DNA from 2 places in the Streptomyces sp. NPDC020742 genome. Region 2 is predicted to be linked to the other one. Evidence: riboswitches for the same ligand, from Rfam matches in the RefSeq annotation. Region 2 holds a riboswitch; the other holds the start of a gene.
What was found. Region 2 has a riboswitch for glycine ahead of gcvT (glycine cleavage system aminomethyltransferase GcvT). Riboswitches for the same ligand answer to the same signal wherever they lie in the genome.
Positions count from the first base shown of each region.

Region 1: it holds a riboswitch for glycine, as region 2 does, so the genes downstream of both, gcvP (aminomethyl-transferring glycine dehydrogenase) here and gcvT (glycine cleavage system aminomethyltransferase GcvT) in region 2, are expected to answer to the same signal.

Region 1 covers NZ_JBFAEA010000029.1:70,156-79,597, reverse strand. The annotation lists gene AB0G84_RS31755 (bifunctional nuclease family protein) at 1-131, shown strand, start outside; gene AB0G84_RS31750 (MerR family transcriptional regulator) at 327-932, shown strand; gene AB0G84_RS31745 (DNA polymerase IV) at 999-2,465, shown strand; gene AB0G84_RS31740 (PRC-barrel domain-containing protein) at 2,360-2,758, opposite strand; glycine riboswitch at 2,873-2,970, shown strand; gene gcvP (aminomethyl-transferring glycine dehydrogenase) at 3,157-6,042, shown strand; gene AB0G84_RS31730 (DUF5999 family protein) at 6,126-6,320, opposite strand; gene AB0G84_RS31725 (hypothetical protein) at 6,683-7,273, opposite strand; gene AB0G84_RS31720 (glutamate-cysteine ligase family protein) at 7,846-9,399, shown strand.
Region 2 covers NZ_JBFAEA010000021.1:93,934-103,375, reverse strand. The annotation lists gene AB0G84_RS28290 (APC family permease) at 1-359, opposite strand, end outside; gene glyA (serine hydroxymethyltransferase) at 597-1,856, opposite strand; gene gcvH (glycine cleavage system protein GcvH) at 1,926-2,303, opposite strand; gene gcvT (glycine cleavage system aminomethyltransferase GcvT) at 2,434-3,561, opposite strand; glycine riboswitch at 3,713-3,808, opposite strand; gene AB0G84_RS28270 (AAA family ATPase) at 4,078-4,746, shown strand; gene AB0G84_RS28265 (enhanced serine sensitivity protein SseB) at 4,973-5,770, shown strand; gene AB0G84_RS28260 (enhanced serine sensitivity protein SseB C-terminal domain-containing protein) at 5,832-6,632, shown strand; gene AB0G84_RS28255 (ABC transporter permease) at 7,081-8,079, shown strand; gene AB0G84_RS28250 (ABC transporter substrate-binding protein) at 8,205-9,442, shown strand, end outside.

The DNA of each region.
Region 1 (9,442 bases), on a different contig from region 2:
TCTTCGGTACGGACGGTGTGCTGGACGACGCGGGCATCGCCATCCCGGACGAGCAGGAGGACGAGGTGGAGAAGTTCCGCGAGTTCCTCGACCAGATCTCGCCGGAGGACTTCGGTACCAACAGCCAGTAGCCGGTGTCGCTGGCCGGGCTAACGGTCTGATTCCGGCCAAACTATTCAGCCATTCCCCGCGCACGGTCACGAGAAACCACTCGTAGGGTGATTATCACTCGGCGTGGCGAGCGCGGCGATCGTTGACGCACCCCGAGTGACTGCATACCGTCGATATGGCAGGTCCCGTCCGGGACGTGGAGGACGGAGGGCGGCGTGGCAATCACCGGCGACGGTACGGCGGCGGAAGGGGCGTTGCCGCTCCACGCGGGCGCAGCGGCGAACCGTACCCCGGCACCCGCCGCGGCGGTGTCGGAGGACTGCGAGGCCCAGAACATCGGCTATCGCGGCCCCACCGCCTGTGCGGCAGCGGGCATCACCTACCGGCAGCTCGACTACTGGGCGCGTACCGGCCTGGTGGAGCCGAGCATCCGGCCGGCGTACGGCTCCGGCACCCAGCGGCTCTACAGCTTCCGGGACGTCGTCGTCCTGAAGATCGTCAAGCGGCTGCTGGACACCGGGGTCTCGCTCCAGAACATCCGCACCGCGGTGCAGCACCTGCGCGCCCGGGGGCTGGCGGACCTCACGCGGATGACGCTGATGAGTGACGGCGCCACGGTCTATGAGTGCACTTCGCCCGACCAGGTCGTGGATCTGCTCCAGGGCGGTCAGGGCGTCTTCGGCATCGCCGTCGGGGTGGTCTGGCGGGACGTGGAGGGCGCGCTGTCACAGCTCCACGGGGAGCGCGTGGACACCGGTGAGACGCTGATCGGGAAGAACCCCCACGACGAGCTGGCGCGGCGGCGCAACCGGGCGGGCTGAGCGCACCGCCCCGGTCCCGGCCCGGCGGCGGGCCGATTGTCAGTGGTATGCGGCAGCATCGGACATGTGAGAGCTGCGCCGACGATTCTGCATCTGGACATGGATGCGTTCTACGCGGCCGCCGAGCAGGCGGCCAAGCCGAGTCTGCGCGGCAAGCCGGTGGTGGTCGGCGGGATCGGCCCGCGGGGCGTCGTCGCCACCGCCTCGTACGAAGCGCGGATCTTCGGGGTCCGCTCGGCGATGCCCACGGCGCAGGCGCGCCGGCTGTGCCCCAATGCGGCCTACCTCAGCCCTCGCTTCACCTTGTACCGCCAGGTGAGTGACACGGTGATGGAGCTGCTGCACGCACTGTCGCCGCTGGTGGAGCCGCTCAGCCTGGACGAGGCGTTCGTGGACCTCGAGGCGGGCGGGGTGCCACCGCGGACCGAGGCGGTGCGGGCCGTGGGGGAGCAGCTGCGGCGGGACATCCGCGCGGCGACCGGCCTGACGGGCTCGGTGGGCCTGGCCGGCGCCAAGATGCTGGCCAAGATCGCCTCTGAGGCGGCCAAGCCGAACGGCCTGGTGGTGATCGAGCCGGGCACCGAGCGGGAGCTGCTGGGACCGATGACGGTGCGGACGCTGCCCGGGGTGGGGCCGGCGACGGCCGAGACGCTGCGCAGGGCCGGGATCCACACCGTCGCGGAGACCGCGGAGGCCGGCGAGGCGGAGCTGGTACGGCTGCTGGGCAGGGCGCACGGCGCGGGGCTGTACGCGATGGCTTTGGGGCAGGACGACCGTCCGGTGGTCGCCGAGCGGGACGCCAAGTCGATCTCGGTGGAGGACACCTTCGAGGTCGATCTGACCGATCGGACGCGGGTGCGGGCCGAGGTGCTGCGGCTGGCCGACCGCTGTGTGCAGCGGCTGCGTGCGGCCGGCCGCTCCGGGCGGACGGTGGTGATCAAGGTCCGTAACTACGACTTCTCCACGCTGACCCGTTCCGAGACGCTCCGCGGGCCCACCGATGACCCCGGGGTCGTACGGGAGGCCGCGGTGCGGCTGTTGGACATGGTGGACACCACCGGCGGGGTGCGGCTGCTGGGCGTCGGCGTGAGCGGGCTGGCCGACTTCACGCAGGAGGACCTGTTCGCCCAGATCGCTTCGGAGCGGGAGGCCGCGGAGCCGGCCGAGGCGGCGTCGGAGCCCGGCGGGGGCGGCGACGGCGGGGAGGCGTCCGAGGCGGAGCGGCCGCGGCGCTGGCATCCGGGGCTGGATGTGCTGCACGACGAGTTCGGTCCCGGCTGGGTGCAGGGGAGCGGGGTGGGGAGAGTGACCGTGCGCTTCGAAACGCCGTGGTCCGCACCGGGGAGGGTGCGGACCTTTGCGGTGGAGGACCCGGCGCTGCGGCCGGGGGAGCCCCTGCCGCTGGTGGGTGGGGGACCGGAGAGCGGTCAGTCGTCGGAGCCGGCGATCTTGCCGAAGTCGGTGTCGCCGGAGCCGCCGGAGTTCCCCGGGGGCAGCGAGTCGGGGTCCGGTGAGGAGATGTCCAGCCGGTAGTGGTGGTAGAGCTGGAGTTCCTGCTCGGGGGAGAGGTGGCGGCCCACGCCGAAGTCCGGGGCGTCCTTGATCAGCTTGCGGTCGTAGGGGATGTGCAGGCCCTCGCCGACCATCTTGCTGGGCTCCAGCGGTACGAACGCGTCCCGGCTGAACAGTCCGGTGCGGACGGCCGCCCACTCCGGTTCCCCCGTTGCGTCGTCGAGATAGACCTCGTCGATCGTGCCGATTTTCGCGCCATTACGGTCGAACGCTTTGCGGCCGATCAGGCTCCGGGGATCGATATCGGTTTGCACGGCCCCTCCAATTGGTCGCAACTGCCCTGTGACAACTACCAAACGGCACATTTCATGCCCCGGCCACTCGAAGGATCCTTCGAGTGGCGCGCTGGTAGGCTGGCCAATGGCCGCAGAATCCGTGCGGGAGAGTCCTTTGCCGTTCGCGGCGAGGGCGCCGAAGGAGCAAATCCTCCCCGGAATCTCTCAGGCACCCGTACCGCACGGACGAGGTCACTCTGGAAAGCAGGGCGGGCCACGGAAGGCACAGCTCCGGGACCCCTCCTCACCGACGGTGAAAGCCGGACCGCTTTGCGGCCCGGTGAAGCTCTCAGGTTGAGATGACAGAGGGGGAGGCCGTCCGGGCACCCGCGCCGTGGTGCCCCTCGTAGGTCGTACCGACCAGGAGGCCCCCGCAGATGACCACCAATCGCATCTCCTTGACCGAGCTGGAGCGCGGCACCCCCTTCGAACACCGCCACATCGGCCCCGACCACGAGGCGCAGGCCAAGATGCTCGCGCACATCGGCTTCGGGTCGCTGGAGGAGCTCACCGCCGTCGCCGTCCCCGATGTGATCAAGAGCGCGGAGGCTCTCGGCCTGCCGCAGGGCCGGACCGAGGCCGAGGTCCTCCAGGAGCTGCACGGCCTGGCGGAGCGCAACCAGGTGCTGTCCTCCATGATCGGGCTGGGCTACTACGGCACCTTCACCCCGCCGGTGATCCTGCGCAATGTGATGGAGAACCCGGCCTGGTACACGGCGTACACGCCCTACCAGCCGGAGATCTCGCAGGGCCGCCTGGAGGCGCTGCTGAACTTCCAGACCATGGTCGCCGACCTGACCGGCCTGCCCACCTCCGGCGCCTCCCTCCTGGACGAGGGCACCGCGGCCGCCGAGGCGATGGCGCTGTCCCGCCGGGTCGGCAAGGTCAAGCAGGGCGTCTTCCTGGTCGACGCGGACTGTCTGCCGCAGACCATCGCCGTGATCGAGACCCGCGCCGAGCCGACCGGCGTCGAGGTCGTCGTCGCGGACCTGTCCGACGGCATCCCCGCCGAGGTCGCCGAGCGCGGCGTCTTCGGTGTGCTGCTCCAGTACCCGGGCGCCTCCGGTGCGGTCCGCGACCCGCGCGCCGTGATCGAGCAGGCCCATGAGCTGGGCGCGATCGTCACCGTCGCCGCCGACCTGCTCGCCCTGACGCTGCTGACCTCGCCCGGTGAGCTGGGCGCGGACATCGCCGTCGGCACCACCCAGCGCTTCGGTGTCCCGATGGGATTCGGCGGACCGCACGCCGGCTTCATGGCCGTACGCGACCAGTTCGCCCGCAGCCTGCCCGGCCGCCTGGTAGGCGTCTCCGTCGACGCCGACGGCAACAAGGCCTACCGCCTCGCGCTGCAGACCCGTGAGCAGCACATCCGCCGTGAGAAGGCCACCAGCAACATCTGCACCGCGCAGGTGCTGCTCGCCGTCATGGCCGGGATGTACGCCGTCTACCACGGCCCCGAGGGGCTGCGCACCATCGCCCACCGCACCCACCGCTACGCCGCGGTGCTCGCCGAGGGCCTGCGCGCCGGCGGGGTGGAGATCGTCCACGACGCGTACTTCGACACCCTGACCGCGCGGGTGCCCGGCCGGGCCGCCGAGGTCGTCGCCGCCGCCCGCGAGGCCGGCGTCAACCTCCGCCAGGTCGACGCCGACCTGGTCGGCATCGCCTGCGACGAGACCACCGGCCGCGCGCAGCTCGCCGGCGTCTGGAGCGCCTTCGGCGTGCAGGGCGACATCGAGCAGCTGGATGCGACCGCCGCCGAGACGCTGCCGCAGGCGCTGCTGCGCGGCGATGAGTACCTCACCCACCCGGTCTTCCACCAGCACCGCTCCGAGACCGCGATGCTGCGCTACCTGCGCACTCTCGCGGACAAGGACTACGCGCTGGACCGCGGCATGATCCCGCTGGGTTCGTGCACCATGAAGCTGAACGCCACCACCGAGATGGAGCCGGTCACCTGGCCCGCCTTCGGCCAGCTGCACCCCTTCGCGCCGGCCGACCAGGCCCAGGGCTACCTCACGCTCATCCAGGAGCTGGAGGAGCGGCTGGCCACCGTCACGGGCTACGACAAGGTGTCCATCCAGCCCAACGCCGGATCGCAGGGCGAGCTGGCCGGTCTGCTGGCGGTGCGCGCCTACCACCGCGCCAACGGTGACGAGCAGCGCACGGTCTGCCTCATCCCGTCCTCGGCGCACGGCACCAACGCCGCCAGCGCCGTGATGGCCGGCATGAAGGTCGTCGTCGTCAAGACCGGCTCGGACGGCGAGGTCGACGCCGACGACCTGCACGCCAAGATCGAGAAGCACCGGGACGAGCTCGCGGTCCTGATGGTCACCTACCCCTCCACCCACGGCGTGTTCGAGGAGCACATCACCGAGATCTGCGCCGCGGTGCACGAGGCCGGCGGCCAGGTCTACGTCGACGGCGCCAACCTCAACGCGCTGGTCGGCCTGGCCGAGCCCGGAAAGTTCGGCGGCGACGTCTCGCACCTCAACCTGCACAAGACGTTCTGCATCCCGCACGGCGGCGGCGGCCCCGGCGTCGGTCCGGTCGGCGTCCGCGCCCACCTGGCGCCGTACCTGCCCAACCACCCGTTGCAGCCCACCGCGGGCCCCGAGACCGGCGTCGGGCCGATCTCCGCGGCCCCCTGGGGCTCGGCCGGCATCCTGCCGATCTCCTGGGCGTACGTCCGGCTGATGGGCGGCGAGGGCCTCAAGCGCGCCACCCAGGTCGCGGTCCTCAGCGCCAACTACATCGCCAAGCGCCTGGAGCCGCACTACCCGGTGCTCTACACCGGCCCTGGCGGTCTGGTCGCGCACGAGTGCATCATCGACGTCCGGCCGCTGACCAAGGCGACCGGCGTCAGCATCGACGACGTCGCCAAGCGGCTGATCGACTACGGCTTCCACGCCCCGACGATGTCCTTCCCGGTGGCCGGCACGCTGATGATCGAGCCCACCGAGAGCGAGGACCTCGCCGAGCTGGACCGGTTCTGCGACGCGATGATCGCCATCCGCGCGGAGATCGAGAAGGTCGGCTCGGGCGAGTGGGACAAGGACGACAACCCGCTGCGCAATGCTCCGCACACCGCGGCCGCGCTCGGCGGCGAGTGGAACCACGGCTACAGCCGCGAGGAAGCCGTCTTCCCCGCCGGTGTCACCGCGGGGGAGAAGTACTGGCCGCCGGTGCGCCGGATCGACGGCGCCTTCGGTGACCGCAACCTCGTCTGCTCCTGCCCCCCGCTGGACGCGTACGACAGCTGAGCACCACCGGTCCACCCGGGCAACAAGCAAGGGCCCTCGGCAGATCTGCCGGGGGCCCTGTGGTTCGTGCCGGGTGCGTGCGGTCAGGCCGCCGCGGTGACCCGGTCCCGGTGCGGAGCGATGACCTGCCCGTCCGGCAGCAGCTCACCGGTGTCCTCGAAGAGCAGAACGCCGTTGCAGAGCAGGCTCCAGCCCTGCTCCGGGTGGTGCGCCACCAGGTGTGCGGCCTCCCGGTCGGTGGAGTCCGCTGACGGGCAAGGGGGTTGATGCTGGCACATGGAAGTCGTCTTTCGCTGCGGTGTGGTGAAGGTCGTTGTGCGGCTGGACGCGCTCGGTGAGTTGGTCATGGCCGCTCCCCCGTTTCTTCGGTCGGTTCCAGTGTTGCCCCACGGAAGGGATTCCGCAGGGATTTCGCGGCAGCGGTACTCACTCGGTACCGACGCATCACCCGTGCGGGCGGTTGCTTCCAAGTGCACGCCGCCCCAACGGGGTTGGCAGTGGTAGCCGCGGGCTAGGCCGCGCGGGTGAGTACGGCAGAGCGCCCCGCGGCCGGAAGGGCCGCGGGGCACGCTCGTACGGGGCCGGCGGAAGCGCCGTATGGGGGTCGGCGGTAGCGCGGGGCGGTGGCCGACGCGCCGGGTCAGGCCGGTTCGCGCAGCAGCGGGCTGGACGAGGCCAGGCGCAGGGTCAGCCGGGGGAGCAGGTCGGCGACCGGGTGCGGGCGGTGGGAGGCGATTCCCGGCGGGGCGGGCGCCAGTGGAATCAGCAGGTCACCGGGCGCGGGCTCGCCCTCGGCGCCGTCGGACTCGGTGTCGTGGTGCAGCCAGAGCGTGAGCATGTACAGCTCGGGCACCGAGAGCAGCCGCGGCTGATGGGGTGCGCTGAGCGCCTCGGCCTGTGCCAGCGCCCGCTCGGTGGAGGCGACGTAGGGGCCGCCGCAGAAGCGGGCGAAGGTCCAGCCGTCCGCGGTGAGCATCGCCTCGGCGGTCGCCACTGCCCGCTCCCCGCCCCGGACCAGAAAGCTCCATCCCGCCAGCCGGGTGTGCGGGGTGCCCCCGGGGCGGCTGACGTCGTCCCAGACGTGGACCGGCAGCGGGTGGTCCGGGCTGAGCGGGCCCTGATGGGTACGCAGCGCGGGGACCGGGGCCTCGCGCACGGCGGTCGGCGAGCCGAGGGCGGCGAGGACGCTGCGCAGGGCGGGCGCAGGGGCAGGGGAAAGGTGCAGCGGCATGGTGGGTCGCCTCTCACTTCGGAGACACGGTGGAGCGTGGCAGGGGCAAACGGCGCTGTTTGCGTGCCGGGCCAGAGCATGGCTGACCGGGGCGGTGGCCCGGTGTGGGGTGGTCAGGGCCGGCCCCAGCGCCGGCGGGAACTCCGCAGCACTGGCGTCAACTCTCTGCCTCGTCAGCGGAGTTTATACGACGTATGTTCTGAAAGTGTTTCGGCTACCTGTCTTGTGGATTTCCGGCAAGACGGAATCTGGTCCCGTATCCGAGGCGATTTCCGCCGTTTTGTCGGCGCATTCGTGAAGCCACCTCGTAAGGCCTCGCCGGTGCGGTAGGCCGGATCTCGCCGGCGTTTCTCACGAGTGAATTGCAGAGGGCCATCGCCGCCGAGATATGCCGATGGCAGCTGCCGCGGCGCCGCACCACTTCGAGCCTATCGGTACCGGAGGGCCCCTGAGGCGTTATCGATCAGATTGCCGGGGCATCATCGACCGTGGCGCGCGCCCCGGTGTGCACCGGAAGACATGCTCAAGCGGCCCGTGGCCACGGGCCGTTCACTTCGAGGAGGGACCCTTCCATGGGGGAGAAGGTCGCCGCGGACGGGATCGACCTGGCGGACCGGGAGCGTTATCGAAGAAAGCTCCACGACAGTCTTGAGGGCCTCCGGAGACTTCTGACGGAGAAGCGCTTCGACCGTCCCAGAAATCTCATGGGCCTGGAGATCGAACTCAATCTCGCAGGCGCCGACGGGATGCCCCGCATGATGAACTCCCAGGTTCTGGAGCGCATCGCCAGCCAGGATTTCCAGACCGAACTTGCCCAGTGCAATCTGGAAGTCAACATCCTCCCGCACCGATTGTCCGGCCGGGTCCTCGACCAGCTCGCCGAGGAACTCCGCACCGGTCTCGGTTACGCCGACCGGAAGGCCCGCGAGGTCGCCGCCAGAATCGTGATGATCGGCATTCTGCCGACCCTGCACGCCGCCGACCTCACCGCCGCCAGCCTCTCCGAGAACGACCGCTATGTGCTGCTCAACGACCAGATGCGGGCCGCCCGGGGCGAGGACTTCGCACTCGACATCCAGGGCGTCGAGCACCTGCTCTCCCGCTCGCCCTCCATCGCGCCGGAGGCCGCCTGCACCTCCGTCCAGCTGCACCTCCAGGTGACGCCCGGCCGGTTCGCCGCCGTCTGGAACGCGGCCCAGGCCATCGCCGCTGTTCAGGTCGCGGTCGGCGCCAACTCGCCGTTCCTCTTCGGCCGTGAGCTGTGGCGCGAGTCGCGGCCCCCGGTCTTCCAACAGGCCACCGACACCCGCGCCCCGGAACTGAAGGCCCAGGGCGTACGTCCGCGCACCTGGTTCGGGGAGCGCTGGATCGACTCCGCCTACGACCTCTTCGAGGAGAACCTCCGCTACTTCCCGCCGCTGCTGCCGGTGTGCGGCTCCCAGGAGCCGCTGCGCGTCCTGGAGGACGGCGGCGTGCCCGACCTCGCCGAACTGGTGCTGCACAACGGCACGGTCTACCGCTGGAACCGGCCCGTCTACGCGGTCACCGACGGCGTGCCCCACCTCCGGGTCGAGAACCGGGTGCTGCCCGCCGGCCCCACCGTCGCCGACGTCATCGCCAACACCGCCTTCTACTACGGCCTCGTCCGGGCGCTGGCCGAGGAGCCGCGCCCACTGTGGACCCGGTTGCCGTTCGGCGCGGCGGCCGACAACTTCGACACCGCCTGCCGGTACGGCATCGACGCCACCCTGCAATGGCCTCGCGCGGGCCGGACCGGCACGCTCACCGAGATCCCCGTCGTACGGCTGGTCCGCCGGGAACTGCTGCCGCTGGCGGCCCGCGGGCTGGACGCCTGGGGCGTGGAGCCGGCCGACCGCGACCACTACCTGGGCATCATCGAGGAGCGCTGCCGCCGCCGGACGAACGGCGCCTCCTGGCAGGCCGCCGCCTTCCACCACGCCCGCCGCCAAGGGCTGGACCGGCACTCCGCGCTCGCCGCGATGACCCGCCGCTACAGCGAACTGATGCACCGTGGGCAGCCGGTGCACACCTGGCCGGTGGCCTGGCCGGTCGGCGGGCGTCCGGCCGTCCCCGGACCACGACAGGCGGCGACCGAAGGGGCGTAGCGCGGCGGGGGAGGCCTGCGGTGCGGCATGTAGGGCGTCCGAT
Region 2 (9,442 bases):
CCGAAGCTCCAGGACGTCATGTACTGGGTGGCCGCGATCGACTCGATCGGGATCAGCGAGGCGGTCGCGATCCACACCGCCCAGCCGGTGAGGAAGCCCAGGACCGGGCCGTGCGAGAAGTGCCCGTAGCGGGCCATCCCGCCGGGGATCGGGTATGCCGAGCCGACCTCGGCGTACGACATCGCGATCATGCCGATGAAGATCACGCCGATCACCCAGGCGACCAGCGCCGCGGGTCCCGCCACCTGGGCGGCGGAGCCGGCGCCGAAGAGCCAGCCGGAGCCGAAGATCGAGCCGATGCCAATCATGATGAGGGCGAAGAGGCTGAGCCCCTTGCGCTCGCCCGCGCTCATGTCCATGGGAAGTGTCGTCCGTCCTGCTGTTGCCGCATGCCCCCTCGCCGTCGAAGGGTCTGTCGTCTGCCGGCGACCACCTTATTTCCGGCGAATCACCGTCAGCGCCGCCGAGCCGCCGGAACACCGGCTCGGAGGGCCCCTGCAGACCGCGAGCCCGGGGCCAACAGCCCCGGGCTCACGGCCCGTTCGCTCCCGGACCGCCTCCGATGGGCGGTCCGGGAGATCACTGCATGAGACGCGTCACAGCGACGGGTACAGCGGGAACTTCTCCGCGAGCGCGGTGACCCGGGCCTTGAGGGCCTCGGTGTCGGGGGCGGGCTTGAGGGCCTCGGCGATGATGTCGGCGACCTCGCGGAAGTCCTCGGCCTGGAAGCCACGGGTGGCCAGCGCGGGGGTGCCGATGCGCAGGCCCGAGGTGACCATCGGGGGCCGGGGGTCGTTCGGGATCGCGTTGCGGTTGACGGTGATGCCGACCTCGTGCAGAAGGTCCTCGGCCTGCTGGCCGTCCAGCGCGCTGTCGCGCAGGTCGACCAGGACGAGGTGGACGTCGGTGCCGCCGGACAGGACCGAGACGCCGTGCTGCTTGACGTCGTCCTGCACCAGGCGCTCGGCGAGGATCCGGGCGCCCTCAAGGGTGCGCTGCTGGCGCTCCTTGAAGTCCTCGGAGGCGGCGACCTTGAACGAGACCGCCTTGGCCGCGATCACGTGCTCCAGGGGACCGCCCTGCTGGCCAGGGAAGACCGCGGAGTTGATCTTCTTGGCGAGCTCCTGGGTGGACAGGATCACACCGCCGCGCGGGCCGCCCAGGGTCTTGTGCGTGGTGGTGGTGACCACGTGGGCGTGCGGGACCGGGTTGGGGTGCAGCCCCGCGGCGACCAGGCCGGCGAAGTGCGCCATGTCGACCATCAGGTACGCGCCGACCTCGTCGGCGATCCGGCGGAACGCGGCGAAGTCGAGCTGGCGGGGGTAGGCCGACCAGCCGGCCACGATCAGCTTGGGGCGGTGCTCCTTGGCGAGGCGCTCGACCTCCTCCATGTCGACCAGGTTGGTCTTCTCGTCGACGTGGTAGGGCACCACGTTGTAGAGCTTGCCGCTGAAGTTGATCTTCATGCCGTGGGTCAGGTGCCCGCCGTGGGCGAGGTTGAGACCCAGGATGGTGTCGCCCGGCTTGATCAGGGCGAACATCGCGGCGGCGTTGGCCTGCGCACCGGAGTGCGGCTGGACGTTGGCGGCCTCGGCGCCGAACAGCGCCTTGATCCGGTCGATGGCGATCTGCTCGACGACGTCGACGTGCTCACAGCCGCCGTAGTAGCGGCGGCCGGGGTAGCCCTCGGCGTACTTGTTGGTCAGGACGGAGCCCTGGGCCTCCATGACCGCGACGGGGGCGAAGTTCTCCGAGGCGATCATTTCGAGGGTGGACTGCTGGCGGTGCAGCTCGGCGTCGACGGCGGCGGCTACGTCGGGGTCGAGCTCGTGCAGGGAGCTGTTGAGAAGCGACATGAGTCTGTCCTAGGGAAAGAGGCCGGCGCGGGGCGAGCGCCTTCCGGGGGAGGTCGGGTGGCGGGAAGCTCAGCTCTGGATGAAGGCGGCGTACTCGTCGGCCGAGAGCAGTTCGCCCGGCTCACCGCTGATCTTCACCTTGAACAGCCAACCGCCCTCGAACGGGGCGGAGTTCACCAGCGAGGGGTCGGCGACGACCTCCTCGTTGATCTCGACGATCTCGCCGTCGACGGGCGAGTAGAGGTCGCTGACCGACTTCGTCGACTCCAGCTCACCGCAGGACTCGCCCGCCGTGATCGTGGAGCCGACCTCAGGGAGCTGCACGAAGACGACGTCGCCGAGCGCGTTGGCCGCGTGCTCGGTGATGCCGACCGTCGAGACGCCGTCCTCGGCGCCCGACAGCCACTCGTGCTCCTTGCTGTAGCGCAGCTGCTGGGGGTTGCTCATGGCTCGATTCTCCTGTACGCGAGGGTGTGGTCGTGAAGGGGGCCGTCTCCCGGACGGCAGACTCCGGGAGCGTCTTGCACGGTGAGACGCGCGGGAGCGCGCCGCCGCCGGGTCCGCCGAGGCGCGGTCGCTACTTCTGCCGCTTGTAGAAGGGCAGCGCGATGACCTCGTACGGCTCATGGCTTCCACGGATGTCCACGCAGACACCCTCGGTGCCCGGTGTGGCGTAGGCCGCGTCGACATAGGCGATGGCGATCGGCTTGCCGAGCGTGGGGGAGGGGGCGCCGGAGGTGACCTCACCGATGACCGTGCCGTCGGCGGTGGTGACCGAGTAGCCGGCGCGCGGCACCCGGCGGCCCTCGGCGATCAGGCCGACCAGCGTGCGCGGCGGGTTGGCCGCGGCGCGCTCGGCGGCCGCCGCGAGCGCCGCGCGGCCCACGAAGTCGCCGCCGTTGGTCGTCTTCTCGAACTTCACGACCCGGCCCAGGCCCGCGTCGAACGGCGTGGTCGCGGTGGTCAGCTCGTGCCCGTACAGCGGCATGCCGGCCTCCAGGCGCAGCGTGTCGCGGCAGGACAGGCCGCAGGGCACCAGCCCGGCGTCCCGGCCGGCCTCGGTCAGCGCCTCCCAGAGGGCGACCGCGTCGGCCGGCCGGACGAACAGCTCGAAGCCGTCCTCGCCGGTGTATCCGGTACGGGCGATCAGCGCCTCGACGCCGGCGACGGTGCCGGGCAGGCCCGCGTAGTACTTCAGGCCGTCCAGGTCCGCGTCGGTGAGCTTCTTGAGGATGCCGGGGGACTCCGGGCCCTGCACCGCGAGCAGTGCGTAGGCGTCCCGGTCGTCGCGGATCGCGGCGTCGAAGCCGCCGGCACGGGCGGTCAGCGCGTCCAGCACCACCTGGGCGTTGGAGGCGTTGGCCACCACCATGTACTCCTGCTCGGCCAGGCGGTAGACGATCAGGTCGTCCAGGATGCCGCCCTCGGCCTCGCAGATCATGGTGTAGCGGGCGCGGCCGGTCTTGACGCCACCGATGTTGCCGACCAGCGCGTAGTCGAGGAGATCGGCGGCCTGCGGGCCGGTGACGGTGATCTCCCCCATGTGGGAGAGGTCGAAGAGGCCGGCGCGGGTGCGGACGGCGAGGTGCTCGTCCCGCTCGCTGCCGTAGCGCAGCGGCATGTCCCAGCCGGCGAAGTCGGTCATGGTCGCGCCGAGCGCGCGATGGGTGGCGTCCAGCGCGGTACGGCGGGGGGCATCAGTCATGGTTCTGGGCTCCCAGGCAGGGGTGACAAGACGTTCTCCCCATCTGTCATCGGAACCTGAGAGGTTCACCGGGATCCCGCGAACGGACCCGGTTTGCACCTTGGGTGGAGCCGCGCCGTCAACCGGGCGGTGGCTCGCTTTTCAGATCTGCCTCGCCCGCGCGGTATAGGGGCCTGAGAGATTCAAGGGAGGACTTGCTCCTTCGGCGCCCCGCCGTGGCGGCCGGGGACTCTCCCGCGCGGGTTCAAGCGGCCGGTATGCAATTGGCGGTGCACGAGTGAACTGCGATGTGCACGTGGCGGCCACATCATTGCACGGGATCGCCGGATGGAGGAGCCCCTGCCACCGACCCGCTCACGACGTGGGCGGATCGGCCCCGCACCTTGCTGCTCATTACCTTTTCTTGACACTCTGCGGGTAAGGGACGGATCCGGACGGGACGGGGAGGCGAGCACGGTGCACGGAGAAGCGGCCTGCGCGGCCACGTCGGGGGCCGTGCCCCCGGACGCCGCGGCGGTGGTGTCCGCGGCCGGTGCGCTCCCGGCCGGCCGGCCGCCGCGCACGGTCTTCCGCCCGGGGCGCGGCGAGCGGACCGTCGACCTCCGCGGTGCCGGGACGCCCGCCGGGGGCGCCGCCGAGCTGCGGTTCCCGGCCGGTGACCTGGTCGTGGTCTCGGGGCTGCCGGGCAGCGGCAAGAGCACCCTGATGCACCGCGTGGTGCCCCCGCTGGACACCGGCGGCGGCGCGGTGCACCGCATCGACTCCCAGGACGTCCGCGAGCGCTGGGGGCGCGGGCGGCTGCGCCGGCTGCCGTACGGGCTGTACCGCCCGCTGGTCCGGGCCGCCCACTACCTCACGCTCGGCCGGACGCTGCGCTCGGGCGACAGCGTGGTGGTGCACGACTGCGGGACGCTGGCGTGGGTCCGGCGCTGGGTGGCACGGTCGGCCCGGCGCGGCCGGCGCGGGCTGCATCTGGTGCTGCTCGACGTCCCGCCGGAGGTGGCCCGCTCCGGGCAGGAGGCGCGCGGACGCGGGGTCTCGGCGTACGCCTTCGCCCGCCATCGCAGGGCGGTCGGGCGGCTGATCGCCACCGCGGAGTCCGCTGGGCCGCCCCCGGGGTTCGGCTCGGTGGTGCTGCTGGACCGGCGGGCGGCGAGCGCGCTGGAGACGGTCGACTTCCACTGAGGACGCCCCGGAGCCGATCGGCCTCCGTCGAGGGGCCCGGAGCCGGTCGGCTTCCACCGGGAGCCGTGGAGCCGGTCGGCCTGCATCGGGGCGCCCTGGAGCCCGCCGGCTTCCGCTGGGCGGAGAACGGCTTCCGGCGTGCTGTGCACCCGCACCCCGTACGTCCCACCTCGGCCCTTCTCGTCTAGGGTCGGGGCCGACAGCGGTTTGGAACGGGTGGGTGCAGATGAACTTTCCGGAGCAGGGGATACCGCAACTGGCGTGGCCGGCCAACGAACTGGAAGAGGTGCTGGCCGCCTCGGTCGGGCATCCCAGCGCCGGTGGCCGGATCGTCGAGGTACTGGGCCGCAGCCCGGTGTGGGTGCCGCTGCCCGAAGGCGGCGGTCCGGACAGCGCCGGCCCCGGTGCCCGCGGCCTGGACCTGCCCACCGTGGAGATAGCCGGGCTGGCCTACGTCCCCGTCTACAGCTCCGAGCAGGAGTTCCTGCGGGTGGTCGGCTCGCACATGTCCTTCACCGTCGCACCGGCCCGGGAGTTCGCCCGCGGGCTGCCGCCGAAGATAGGCATCGCGGTCAACCCCGAGGGCACGGTCGGCGTTCCGCTGCCGCCGCCCGCGGTGGCCGCCCTGTGCCGCTCGGGCCACCACGAGGCGGAGGGGCTGCCCAGCGGCGGGCGGGTCCGGCTTTTCGAACCGGACTGGCAGGACGAGCCGGTGGACTTCCTGGCCGCCGCCGGACTGGAGTTCTCCGGTGCCGGAATTGTCCTGACTGCCCGACGTGCCCTGGCTAGTGTCGAGGGCGACACGCCCGCGCTGTTCGTCGGTGTGCAGATCGAGGCGCCCCCCGCCGCGCTGCATGACGGCACCGCCCGTGGGACGGTGCTCACGGCCCTGGGACGTGCGCTCGGCGCGGTGCCGGTGCCCTGGCCCGTCCAGTTGGTGATGCTCGATCTCGCCCAGGGTGACCCGGTCGCCGACTGGCTGCTGGAGCGCGTGCGGCCCTTCTACTCCCGGGACCACTCGTAAGCTGGAGGGACGACGCGCGGGCGCACCCACACGTGCCCTGCCGAGAGAAGGGACGGACCACGTGAGCGCGGGTGCGCATCAGGGGCCGGCGGCGGCCGGAGCGCTGGAGCAGTTGCTGCAGCAGGTCTCGCCAGGCCGTTACGACGCCTATGAGGCGCTGCTGCACGCGCTCGCCGCGGGCCAGGTCTGGATGCTGCTCTGGCACGGCCGGGCCGGCTCGCCCGATGCCCAGTACGGCAACATGGAGGTCGACGGCCTCGGTTACGCGCCGTGCGTGACCTCGGCGGCGGAGCTCGCGGCGTCCGGCTGGAACCGTGACCACGAGGCGGTCGGCGGCCTGGAGATCGCCGGTTCGCTCTTCCCCGACCGCTGGGGCCTGTGGTTGAACCCGCACGCCCCCGGCGGCGGGGTCGGCATCCCCTGGCCGGACCTGCGCCGGATCGCCGTGGGCCTGGACCGGCTGCCCGCCGGACCGCTGCGGATCTCGGAACCGGTCATCGACATCCCGCAGTTCTACGCCCTGCTCGCGCAGAACGCGCACCGTACGCCCGCCGTCCGGTCGTTGCGCCGGGCCTGGGTGCAGCCTGCCCTCGGCGCCCCGTATCTGGCGATCGGACTGGACCTGTACGACACCGGCCAACAGGCGGTGGATTCGGCGCGGTTGATGATCCAGCAGTCGATCGGCGCGGTTCCGGACGGCCTGCCGGTCTCCACCGTCGCCATGAACGACGAGTACGACCCGGTCGGGATGTGGATGCGGGCCTCGGCGCGCCCCTTCTTCGACCGCGACGGCTACGCCCAGCCGCAGGGGCAGCCGGCGCCGGCGCCCTCGTACGGCTACGGCTACCCGCGCCCCTACTGACGGGCGCACCGCCCTGCCGGAGCGGATCGCTCCGGCAGGGATCCGGCGTGAATGCGCCCTGTACGACCCGCGGTCGAGGAGCTCTCCCGCGGCCTTCCACCCCGCTCAGCTCGCACTGTTGTCCGAATAACGGAATGTCGTGGGCCACATCACAGTTGCGCATCCTTTCCCTACCGGGGCTAGTGACTGATCGCGAGGGCGATGAAGACTCCGCACACAACAGGGCTCCGGCCCTGCGTATGAGCGTCATCGAGCGTCACCCTCCCTACGGCGTCGCGTGAATTTCTGACTCCCGCAGTGCGAACTGCCGCGACGTCCAGCGGACTTGCACGGAACTGCACCTGTACGGCATTGCACCAGTACGGAATCGCACCAGTGATGTGAATCAAGCCGCTCATGCGGCGGGGCAGGGGCCGGCCACCATCGGCCGAGAGGGGTCGAAGGCACCGTGACCGCACCGATCGAGACCACCGGGGCCGCTGCCGAGGCGCAGCCGGAAGCGGTGCTGCAGGGCCTGGACGGCAAGCGCATCGAAGGGCGCTCGCTCGGCCAGATCGCCTGGCTGCGCTTCCGGCGGGACAAGGTCGCGGTGGCCGGCGCCCTCGTCGTCGTCCTGCTCATCGCCGTCGCCGCGCTCTCCCGGCCGCTCCAGGCGCTGCTCGGCCTGGACCCCAACAGCCCCGACCCGTCGCTGATCGACGCCAACACCACGCTTCCCAAGGGGGACTGGGGCGGGATGAGCGCGGACCATCCGCTCGGGGTGGACCCCAAGTTCGGCCGCGACCTGCTCGCCCGGATCCTGGAGGGCTCCTGGGTGTCGCTGATCGTGGCGTTCGGCGCGACGCTGCTGTCGGTCGCCATCGGCACCGTCCTCGGCGTGATCGCCGGCTTCTACCGCGGACGGGTGGACGCCTTCATCAGCCGGATGATGGACGTCTTCCTCGCCTTCCCGCTGTTGCTGTTCGCCATCGCGATCTCCGCCTCGCTGCAGGGCGGCGCCTTCGGGCTGGACGGTCTGCCGCTGCACATCTCGGTCCTGATCTTCGTGATCGGCTTCTTCAACTGGCCGTACATGGGGCGGATCGTGCGGGCCCAGACGCTGTCGCTGCGCGAGCGGGAGTTCGTGGACGCCGCCCGCGGCATGGGCGCCCGGGGGCCGTTCATCCTGTTCCGGGAGCTGCTGCCGAACCTGGTGGGGCCGGTCATCGTCTACTCGACGCTGCTGATCCCCTCCAACATCCTCTTCGAGGCGGCGCTGAGCTTCCTGGGCGTCGGCATCCAGCCCCCGCAGGCGTCCTGGGGCGGCATGCTCAACCAGGCGGTCAAGTACTACGAGGTCGACCCCCAGTACATGATCGTGCCCGGCCTCGCGATCTTCGTCACCGTGCTCGCCTTCAACCTGCTCGGTGACGGTCTGCGGGACGCGTTGGACCCGCGTAGCCGCTGACGGCCCGGCCGGGCGCGCGCGCCCGGACTCCTCAACTGCATGTGACGTTCTAACCGTTGTGAGTTTCTCGACGAAAAAACACGAATTAGTCCGAAGGAAGACGAATGAAGGGGAGACCGACCATCATGCGAAGGTCAGTTCCGGTCGCGGCGATAGCGGCCATCACCAGTGCGGGCCTTGTGCTGGCCGGCTGCAGCGGGGGCAAGGGCTCCTCGGACGCCTCGGGCGAGGCCAACGCCGCCACCAAGGGCGTGGTCAACGCCTCGGACGCGAAGGGCGGCACGCTCACCTACGCGATCAGTGACGCCCCCGAGTCCTTCGACCCGGGCAACACCTACTACGCCTTCATCTACAACTTCAGCCGGCTCTACGCCCGCCCGCTCACCACCTTCAAGCCGGGCCCGGGCGCCAAGGGCAACGAGCTGGTCCCGGACCTCGCCGAGTCCATGGGCAAGCCCAGCGACGGCGGCAGGACCTGGACGTACAAGCTCCGCAAGGGCGTCAAGTACGAGGACGGCACCACCGTCACCTCGCAGGACGTCAAGTACGCCGTCGAGCGCTCCAACTTCGCCCGCGACACCCTCTCGCTGGGCCCGAACTACTTCCAGCAGTTCCTCAAGGACAACGACGGCGGCTACAAGGGCCCGTACAAGGACAAGAGCAAGGCCGGGCTGAAGTCCATCGAGACGCCGGACGAGCAGACGGTCGTCTTCCACCTCAAGAAGCCGTTCGCGGAGTTCGACTACCTGGTCAGCGCCCCGCAGACGGCCCCGGTCCCGCAGGCCAAGGACAAGGGCGCGGACTACACCAAGTCCGTGCTGTCCACCGGCTCGTACAAGTACCAGAGCTACCAGGAGGGCAAGCAGCTCACCCTGGTCCGCAATCCGCAGTGGTCGGCCAAGACCGACCCGCTGCGCAAGCAGCTGCCGGACAAGATCGTCCTGAACCTGAAGGTCGCCCAGTCGACCATCGACAAGGACCTCCAGTCCGGCAACACCCTGGTCGACCTGGCCGGGCGCGGGGTGGACGGCCAGACCCAGGCCCAGCTCACCACCGATCCCAAGGAGAAGGCCAACACCGACAACGCGCTCGGTCAGCGGCTGGTCTACACGGCCATCGACACCAAGGTGAAGCCGTTCGACAACCTCGAGTGCCGCAAGGCCGTCGAGTACGCCATCGACAAGAAGGCGGTGCAGACCGCGCTCGGCGGGCCGATCCGCGGTGCGCTGGCCTCCACGGTCCTGCCGACCGACATCGACGGCTACCAGAAGTACGACCTGTACCCGCAGAAGTACGACGGCGACAAGCTGGACCTGGCCGAGGCCAAGAAGCACTGGGACAAGTGCGGGGCCGGCAAGGCCTC